2 regions of the Maribacter aurantiacus genome follow, and region 2 is predicted to be linked to the other one. Evidence: riboswitches for the same ligand, from Rfam matches in the RefSeq annotation. Region 2 holds a riboswitch; the other holds the start of a gene.
What was found. A riboswitch is a leader RNA that binds a small molecule or an ion and turns the genes downstream of it on or off. The one in region 2 is predicted to bind S-adenosylmethionine.
Positions count from the first base shown of each region.

Region 1: linked by a shared signal. The riboswitch ahead of FEK29_RS15265 (homocysteine S-methyltransferase family protein) and the one ahead of FEK29_RS16945 (O-acetylhomoserine aminocarboxypropyltransferase/cysteine synthase family protein) in region 2 are both predicted to bind S-adenosylmethionine.

Region 1 covers NZ_VBUK01000011.1:20,021-25,243, reverse strand. Annotated here, with positions in the region: gene metH (methionine synthase) at 1-1,490, opposite strand, end outside; gene FEK29_RS15265 (homocysteine S-methyltransferase family protein) at 1,493-2,497, opposite strand; SAM riboswitch class I at 2,591-2,716, opposite strand; gene FEK29_RS15260 (NAD(P)/FAD-dependent oxidoreductase) at 2,856-3,917, opposite strand; gene cobA (uroporphyrinogen-III C-methyltransferase) at 3,977-4,813, opposite strand; gene FEK29_RS15250 (HEPN domain-containing protein) at 4,815-5,223, opposite strand, start outside.
Region 2 covers NZ_VBUK01000014.1:62,236-67,458, reverse strand. Annotated here, with positions in the region: gene thrA (bifunctional aspartate kinase/homoserine dehydrogenase I) at 1-1,377, opposite strand, end outside; gene FEK29_RS16945 (O-acetylhomoserine aminocarboxypropyltransferase/cysteine synthase family protein) at 1,439-2,719, opposite strand; SAM riboswitch class I at 2,862-2,977, opposite strand; gene FEK29_RS16940 (endonuclease domain-containing protein) at 3,821-4,159, shown strand; gene FEK29_RS16935 (CocE/NonD family hydrolase) at 4,556-5,223, opposite strand, start outside.

The DNA of each region.
Region 1 (5,223 bases), on a different contig from region 2:
TTGTTTCGTTGCATCTCCTTCGCAAGATGTACCATTTCATCCAAGGAAGGGGTGATCAATCCGCTCAGGCCTATGATATCCACATTATGGTTTATGGCTTCCTGTATTATTTTTTCCGGAGGTACCATTACCCCCAAATCAATAATCTCATAATTGTTACACGCCAGCACCACACTGACAATATTTTTTCCAATATCGTGGACATCCCCCTTCACGGTCGCCATCAATATTTTTCCATTACCTTCGGAGTCCCCTTCCTGCGGATTGGCCAATTTCTCCTCTTCAATATAGGGCAACAAATAGGCAACGGCTTTTTTCATGACCCGCGCCGATTTCACTACTTGGGGCAGGAACATTTTACCGCTCCCGAATAAATCCCCTACCACGTTCATCCCGGTCATCAAATGTCCTTCAATGACTTCAATAGGTTTGTCAGATGCCTTTCTGGCTTCTTCCACATCCACTTCAATATACTGATCGATTCCTTTGACCAATGCCCTTGTAATTCGTTCCTGCAAGGGTTCCTCTCTCCAAGAATTATCCACCTTGCTTTCCTTGGCCTTACCTACAATGGATTCCGAAAATTCCAGGAGCCGCTCCGTTGCATCTTCTCGACGGTTTAACATTACGTCCTCTACGTGCTCCAGAAGGTCCTTGGGAATATCGTCATATACCTCCAACATCGTTGGGTTTACGATACCCATGTTCATTCCGGCCTTTATCGCATGATACAAAAACACCGAATGCATGGCCTCCCGAACTGGATTATTACCACGAAATGAAAAAGAAACATTACTTACACCACCACTAACACTGCAATAGGGTAAGTTTTCCCTAACCCATTTCGTAGCTTTTATGAAATCGAGCGCATTCAATTTGTGTTCGTCCATCCCCGTAGCTACTGGAAATATATTCAGGTCAAAAATGATGTCCTCTGGAGGAAAGCCCACTTGGTTAACCAGAATATCGTAAGAACGTCGGGCGATTTCAATACGTCTTTCGTAATTGTCCGCCTGACCAACTTCATCAAAAGCCATAACGATGACCGCAGCCCCATATCGCTTTATCAATTTGGCGTGATGTATGAATTCCGCTTCGCCCTCTTTTAGACTAATGGAATTAACAACACATTTACCTTGAACCACTTGCAGACCTGCTTCGATAATCTCCCATTTGGAACTATCGATCATGATGGGGACACGCGCAATATCTGGTTCGGCAATGACCAAATTCAAAAACTTGACCATGGCTGCTTTACCATCGATCAGTCCATCGTCCATGTTGATATCGATTATCTGGGCTCCTCCTTCTACCTGTTCCCTAGCAACATCCAATGCTTCTTCAAATTTTTCCTCTTTTATCAGTCGCAGAAATCTTTTGGAACCAGCTACGTTGGTCCTTTCTCCTACGTTAATAAAATTACTTTCTGGTGTAACCACTAAAGGTTCCAGACCGCTTAGTTTAAGGTATTTTTTTTGTTTGCTTTCCATATCTATACCTGCTCTACCATTAATGGCCTTGGCTTGTAATCCTTAACCAAATCAGCAATTGCTTTAATATGGGCGGGCGTAGTTCCACAACAACCCCCAATAATATTAATCAACCCTTTATCCAAATACTCCTTAATTTGACTCGCCATTTGTTCCGGATTTTGGTCGTATTCCCCAAAAGCATTGGGCAGTCCGGCATTGGGATGGGCCGAGATTCCGAACTCACTCTTCTTGGAAAGGACCTCTAAATGGGGCACTAAGTCCTTAGCTCCCAAGGCACAGTTGAGTCCTACAGTTAACAAAGGAATATGGGATACGCTAATAAGAAATGCCTCCGCGGTTTGACCCGTTAACGTTCTGCCAGATGCATCCGTAATGGTCCCGCTTATCATGATTGGAACGTCTATATTTCGTTCTTCCTTTACTTCTTCTATTGCAAATAAAGCGGCCTTACAATTTAAGGTGTCCGTTATGGTTTCTATCAACAAAACATCCACACCACCATCCAAAAGGGCTTCTACTTGTTGTTTATACGCTATGCGTAATTCCTCAAAAGTAATGGCCCTGTAACCTGAATCATTTACATCTGGGGACATACTGGCTGTTTTATTCGTTGGTCCCATACTACCTGCTACAAAGCGTGGTTTTTCTGGTGTTGTCAATGTGTATTCTTCGGCAACTTTTTTGGCGATGACGGCCGATTCATAATTAAAATCATAGACAAAATCCTCCATCTCATAATCTGCCATAGCTATGGTGGTGCTGGAAAAAGTATTGGTCTCAATGATATCCGCCCCAGCCTCTAGATATTTACGATGTACCTCCGCCAAAGCTTCTGGCTGCGTAAGGGCCAACATATCGTTATTTCCTTTAACATCTATGTGCCAATCCTTAAATCGTTCACCACGAAAATCCGTCTCTGTAAACTTGTATTGCTGCAACATAGTGCCCATCGCACCATCCAATACCAAAATTCTTTTTTGAATTTCCTCTTTTATATTGCTCATTTCTGTTTCATATTGGACGTTATAACCTCCTATTTTAAATCATTTAAATGTAACGTAAGGAATCAAGAATAGGAATTTGGGCTAGGCCTTTTGGGGTTATCTTTCCCGATGGCATTCGGGATAGAACGTAGCACCTACTTACCTACTGACCAAATCAGACTAGTCCAAGGGTTGCCAAGGCTTCAATGGGTCTATTCCCTCCACCTTTCTTGATAACAATACAGTTTTTAATAGAACTGGGGCAAAGTAACGGCTCTACCCGTTCAAAACCAAATAATCATTTTTGTAAAGACTTTTCCATAACAAAAAACCCTTCAATTAGTATTCTTGAAGGGTTCCTTAGTCGTTTCAAAAATTACTATGCTATACTTTGTACCACTTCTTTTTTAGCCTCTTTTTTGGAGCCATCAAATCCTTCTACCCCACCAACCGTAGTATATTTCATCACATATCGTTTGCCGGGATTGATGATTTGATAAGCATACTGACACATTACCGCCGCTTCATGAAAACCGGAAAGAATCAATTTCAACTTGCCCTCATAGGTATTGACATCTCCAATGGCAAAAACTCCCGGTATATTTGTCTGATAGTCCTTGGCATTGTTCACCTTTATAGCATTCTTCTCAATTTCCAATCCCCAATTTCCGATAGGACCCAATTTCGGTGAAAGTCCAAAAAGCGGAATAAAATTATCCACTTCTAGGTAGGTTTCACCCTTTTCGGTGTCGTTATGTTTGATGACAACGGCTTCCAACTTCTCATCGCCATATAATTTTTTAACCTCGGCTTCCGTGAATAATTTTATTTTACCCAATTTGGCCAATTCCGATGCTCTCTCAACAGAGTCCAAGGCTCCTCGAAATTCATTTCTACGGTGAACCAAGGATACTTCCGAAGCGACATCGGCCAAGAAAATGGCCCAGTCTAGGGCAGAATCTCCTCCACCGGCAATAACCACCTTTTTACCACGATAGACCTCCGGGTCCTTAACCATATAGGCCACGCCTTTATCCTCAAAATCCACAATATTGGAAATGGGAGGCTTTCTTGGCTCGAAAGAGCCCAAACCGCCTGCAATCACCACAACGGGTGCATGGTGCTGTGTACCTTTGTTCGTGGTAACTATATAGGAGCCATCTTCTTGTTTGTCCAAGGTTTCCGCCCGTTCTCCCAAGGTAAATCCGGCTTCAAATGGCTTTATCTGTTCCATAAGATTATCCACTAATGTACCCGCCAATATTTCCGGAAAAGCTGGAATATCATAAATCGGTTTTTTGGGATAAATCTCCGAGCACTGACCACCAGGCTGTGGCAATGCATCGATAAGATGGCATTTTAATTTTAGCAGTCCTGCTTCAAATACGGTGAATAATCCTGTTGGGCCTGCACCTATGATTACAATATCTGTTTTTATCATACTTCTTAATTAGGATTTAGTGGTTAGGAGTTAGCTGTTTAGGCAAAAAAATCTTTTATCTATTCACTTAGAACTTTTAACTCTTTACTATCTACATATCGTTTTTTTATTTCGATAAGCTTTTGCCGATGTCCAACCACTTCACCAATAATAATGATGGCAGGATTGGACAACCTATTCTTCTTTACTTCGTCTTCTATATTGGAAATAGTCCCTACCGCTATTTTCTCTTCCTTCCAAGTACCATTTTGGATAATGGCAATAGCTGTTTCGTCCTTCCCTTCCTTTTTAAAAAAAGAAACAATTTCGGGTAACTTGGACATTCCCATGAGAATGACAACCGTAGCATTACTTTTAGCTGCCAAGGCTACGTCTCCTGATAATTTATGCTGTTTTGTAGTTCCCGTAATGACCCAAAAACTCTCCGAAGCCCCTCTTTTAGTAACTGGGATATTTTGATAGGCCGGCACACTTAAACTGGACGAAATTCCGGGAACCATTGCCGTTTCCAGACCGTGGAAAGCTGCAAATTCCATTTCCTCGGCCCCTCGTCCAAAAACAAAGGGATCACCCCCTTTTAACCGGACTACGTGTCCGTGGGATTTTGCTCTGGAAACAATCAACTCATTTATTTGGTCCTGTTGATAGGTGTAACAACCTTTTATTTTTCCAACGAATATCCTTTCTGCCTTTGGGGCATATTTTAAAAGCTCTTCGTTAACAAGAGCATCATACAAAACTACATCGGCGCTTTGAAGGGCATTTATTGCCTTTACGGTAATCAATTCAGGGTCACCTGGTCCTGCTCCCACAACAGTTAACCTCCCCCCCGTTTGGAAGGGAGTGTTTACTGCCGCTGCGATTGTTTTTTGATTGGGTTGTTTGTTAAACTGCATTTTAAACTTGCGCTAATTCTCGTTCCCTATACTTTTCAACGGTTTCTAAAAACAATCTTGCATTTTTCAAATAGGAAGTCGCAAATTCTTTCGTGGGCTCATTTTTGTTGATTTGCAAAACCATGTTCTCAAAACCACCCGAAACCTCGATTCTACCATTGGCAACAAACTTCTCATCGAAATCCTTGATAATACTGGCGTGGGTGTTCACTTTGGTATTTTCTGACGTCAATAAGGCCTTGGCCGAATTAACCATAGAGGAATAAGCATAATAAATACTGGCCGCCCATTTTTCCTCCTCAAATTTCTCCTGGGCATTCTGAATCTTTTCCTTACTTTCAAAAAGCAATGTCGCAATCAAATCGATGACTACCCCGGCACATTCTCCCACACCGATAGCTTTCTCATAT
Region 2 (5,223 bases):
CAAAAATCGGGCATTAATGCCTTTACCGATCAAAAGTTTGGTCACCAATTTAGCCGAAATCAATTCCCCATACGCCAAAACCTCATCCTTAATCTTGGCACTATAATCGCCCAATAAGGAAACCCCTTCGAACAACTTGGCCAAGCTCTTGAACTCCTTGGAAAGGTTTACATTGCAGTACGTATGCTGTTGGTAATTTTCCAGTGCCTCGAAATCTTCCTTGTACGGTTTTCCCTTGGCGGCCTTATCCAACAGACTTTCCAATTGATCGGTCGCCTTTTCACGTGCGGATAACACCACGGCAATATTCTCGCCTGACTTCACTTTGGAAACGATGACGTCCAACACGCGTTCCAATCCCTCTCCGTTGCTCAAGGACTTCCCCCCGAATTTCAAGACTTTTACCTTTCCCGATTTTCCATTTGTATTGAAAATGGAACTCAGCAGTTTTTCCATTTGCTCGAACTCGATCAGAAAGGCATCATGACCATGGAGCGATTGTACCTCGCCATAGGTTACGTTACTATTGGCCTGGGCCAACTGTTTAAAGGTATCCTTGTTCTCCTTCGCCGTAAAAAACAGGTCGGAATCCACCCCAATGATATGGATATTGGTAGCACTATTTTGAAGTTTGATGAAGTTCTCTTCGCCGTTTCGGGTCACATCGATGGTCTTCAACAATTGGTTCATCAGTTTATAGGCCGATAATTGAAAGCGTTCCTGTAACTTTTCCCCGTGGTGCATCAGCCAGCTTTCCACATTGAACACCTGAAGCTCCTCGTTCGTACTGCGTTTAAACCGCTCCTTGAAGGACTCGGGGGTACGATAGCACAACATGGCGTGCATACGGGCGTCGTGTACGGGCTGTTTGGAATTCACCAGAAACTGTTCCTGGATCTGACAATTGGCGATGAGCCAATCGGTCGATTTCCAGTCAGACGCCACTGGAACCAGATGCTCCGTCAAATTGGGATTGATGGCCGCCATTTCCCAGGCGATACCCCCTCCCAAAGAACCCCCGATGATGGCAAAAAGCTTTTTAATGTTCAGTTTTTCCAACCCCAACAAGAAAATGCGGGCGATATCCCCGGCCACAAAATCCTTATAATTTTCAATGACAAACTTATCGTATCCGTTTCCGGGGATGTTAAAACAAAGGATGGTATACTTTTTCGTATCGATGCATTTTCCATCGCCGATTAAGGCAGACCACCAACCGTTTTCTCCCGTAACGTTGGAATTCCCCGTGAGGGCATGGTTCACCAAAATTATGGGAGCCGTATGGAGCTTGGCCCCAAACAGTTCATAGGACAGTTCTATATCCTGGGTTACTCCAGAAAGCGTGGTATATTCCCTTATATGTAAATGATGTAGCATAGGATGCCAAAATTATCTATTTATCAGCGTTTTGCCGTGTATTGACTCGTTTCTTTTACCGCTAGATATTGGCTGCGGCAAAGGCCTGTTCCAAATCGGCCTTTAAATCTTCTATATCCTCTAGGCCAACGGAAAGTCGGATCAAATCCTGAGAAACGCCCGCACCCAGTTGCTGTTCTTGCGTCAACTGCTGATGTGTGGTACTCGCCGGATGGATAATGAGGGATTTTGTATCGCCAATATTTGCCAAAAGCGAGAATATTTTGGTGGCATCGGTCACGCTTTTGGCCGCTTCAAATCCTCCTTTAACCCCAAAGGTAACCAAGCCGCTTTGGCCTTTGGGCAGGTATTCCTGGGCCAAATCATAATAATCGTCGCCCTTTAATCCGGGATATTTTACCCAAGCGACCTCGTCCCTGCTTTGCAGCCATTCTGCAAGCTCCAAGGCATTCGCACTATGTTGCTTAATACGCACGGGTAAGGTTTCCAATCCCTGTATAATTTGAAAGGCATTGAACGGACTCAAAGCACCGCCAAAATCCCTAAGACCTTCCAAAATCAGTTTAAAGGTAAAGGCTGCAGCTCCCAAGGCTTCATGATATACTAAACCGTGATACCCTGCGGAAGGTTCCGTAAATTCCGGGAATTTTCCATTGGCCCAGTCGAAAGTACCCGCATCGATAATGGCACCGCCCAAAGATGTACCCTGACCCCCAATGTATTTTGTCAAAGAATGGATGACCAAATTGGCGCCATGTTCAATGGGGTTTAATAATGCCGGAGTGGCTACCGTATTATCCACGATGAACGGAACGCCCGCTGCTTTGGCTTCCTTGGATATAGCCTTTAAATCGAGAACGTCCAGTTTTGGATTTCCCAAAGATTCCACAAAGATAGCCCTGGTATTTTCCTTTACGGCCTTCCCAAAATTTTCGGGTTTTGAGGCATCTACAAAGGTCGTATGGATTCCCAAACGTGGGAGCGTCACATTCAACAGGTTGAACGTACCCCCATATAAACTGCTGGAGGCTACAATATGGTCCCCGGCCTTTAAAAGCGTCAACAACCCCGTAGAAATGGCAGCCGTTCCCGAGGAGAATACCACCGCACCGATACCACCTTCCACAGCGGCCAAACGGTCCTGAAGAATCTGGTTGGTAGGGTTGTTCAAGCGGGTATAAATAAAGCCCAATTCGGCCAAGGAAAATAGATTGGCCGCATGTTGGGTGTTATTGAATACGTACGACGATGTCTGATAGATAGGTACGGCCCTAGTACCTGCGGATTGTGTAGTGTCATGCCCGGCATGAAGTGCGTTCGTTGCTAATTTTTGATTGCTCATGATTTTTGTTTTTTAATGGTTAAGTCCTTGATTGATCGCGGACATCATAAATTGATTAAAAAAGCCAAACCCGAACCTGCCGACGATGCGGTTCGATAAAATCAAAAAGTTATAAGAAAGTGAATCGAAGAAATTTCGATGACTGTTATCCTTCCCCAAACGGGGTAGAATGTAGCACCTTCTTGTTTCCGATAATCGGGTGAACAAGGGTTGCTAAGGCTTCAAAGGGTCCAATCCCTCCACCTTTCTTGATAACTATTCAATACGTGTTTGAACTTAACGGGGCAAATATAAGGGCAGGAACTTTTAAAATCCTAATCAAATCCAAAAATTTAACAAAACCCTAGTGAAACGATAGGTTTAAACCTCTTTCCCTTTATGGCAAACCTTAAAAAGCTCCTCCCTTTAAAAAAGGGAGGTGGCGCGATACGGAGTATCGGGTCGGAGGGATTGTAAAATATTAATTAAAATCCCAATCTCCCCGACTCGGCATGGCCGAATCACCCCTCTTTGCAAAAGAGGGGTGCAAATTTTATAGCAAACAAGTGAAAATTTAAGTTCCAAAAAAAGCTCCTCCCTTTGGAAAAGGGAGGTGACGCGATACGAAGTATCGGGTCGGAGGGATTGAAAATATTAACCTAAATCCCTATCTCCCCAATTCGGCATGGCCGAATCAACCTTCTTTAAAAAAGAAGGGAGCAAATTTTATACTAAACAAGTTGATAATGTAAGTTCCAAAAAAAGCTCCTCCCTTTAGTAAAGGGAGGTGGCACGATACGAAGTATCGGGTCGGAGGGATTGAAAATATAAACTCAAAACCAAACTCCCCGATTCAGCAACGCCGAATCACCCCTCTTTTCTAAAGAGGGGAGCAAATTTTATAATAAACGAGTGAAAATTTAAGTTCCAAAAAAAGCTCCTCCCTTTTTCAAAGGGAGGTGGCGCGATACGGAGTATCGGGTCGGAGGGATTGAAATTTTTGAACAAACAAGTCAATCTCCCCGATTCAGCAACGCCGAATCACCCCTCTTTTCTAAAGAGGGGAGCAAATTATTAGTATTTTTAGTTGTGCCTAATAAACACCATAACCGCAAGGAATTTTTGGACAGAAGAAAAGAGCTTAGAAAAAAGTTAACTTCTGCCGAAGCCTTTTTATGGAAACATCTGAAAGCAAAACAATTGGAAGGTAGAAAATTCCACAAGCAACACAGTATTGACTGGTTCATTGTGGATTTTTATTGCCCTTCTGAAAAATTAATCATTGAATTGGATGGGCAAGTCCACATGAATCCAGTGGCCCACACCCATGATGAAAAACGGACCGAGCACATTGAGAATCTTGGTTTGAAGGTAATCCGATTTGAAAACAAAATGGTATTTGAAAATTTACCATCCGTACTAGAAGAAATCAAAAATAACTTTACAAGCTCCTCCCTTTAGAAAAGGGAGGTGGCTCGATACGGAGTATCGGGTCGGAGGGATTGAAAATATTGTACTCAAAACCAATCTCCCCGATTCGGCATGGCCGAATCACCCCTCTTTTCTAAAGAGGGGAGCAAATTTTATAGCAAACAAGTGAAAATTTAAGTTCCAAAAAAAGCTCCTCCCTTTGGAAAAGGGAGGTGACGCGATACGGAGTATCGGGTCGGAGGGATTGAAAAAATCAAACCAAAAATCAATCTCCCCGATTCAGCAAAGCTGAATCACCCCTCTTTGCAAAAGAGGGGAGCAAATTTTATAGTAAACAAGTGAAAATTTAAGTTCCAAAAAAAGCTCCTCCCTTTGGTAAAGGGAGGTGGCGCGATACGGAGTATCGGATCGGAGGGATTGAAATACTTACGGTAATACCGTAAACTCAATCTTGGAATCCGTGAAAACCGTATGGGTCTGGGTCTTAAAGTCGGTTTCATCCGCCTTAAAAATATTTTCCACATACGTTTGGGGGTTCAAATCTATTAAAGGAAACCAGGTGCTCTGCACCTGAATCTGTAATTTGTGTCCCTTTTTGATTGTATGGAATACATCCTGAAGCTTAATATTTACAGCCGTTTTTTCATTGGGCACAAAGGGTTCCGGGTCTGAGAAACTGTTCCGAAACCTTCCCCTTAATACCTCACTACGCACCATCAAATGGTAGTTGCTCATTTTAAGATGGTCCTGCATCTCCTCATGATTTTCGGCATCGGCAGGGTGCACATCGATTACTTTTACGATCCAATCCGCAGCCGTTCCCGTGGTGGCAACATTCAAATTCGCCATAATATCGCCTGCCAAGGTAAGGTCCTCTGTCAAAACATCGGTCTCAAAAACCAATACGTCCGACCTTCTTGCGGCGAATCGTTGATCGTCCGTCATATATTTTCTAGGGGTGAAAACCGATTTAATATCCTCCGAATACGGTACCGGTTTTTTAATATCACTAACGAACTGTATTCCTGTTTCGCCCCGCTTCTCCGTGGTCAATTCCTGATTTTCGCTCAGATACATATCCTGCTTCTCGACCC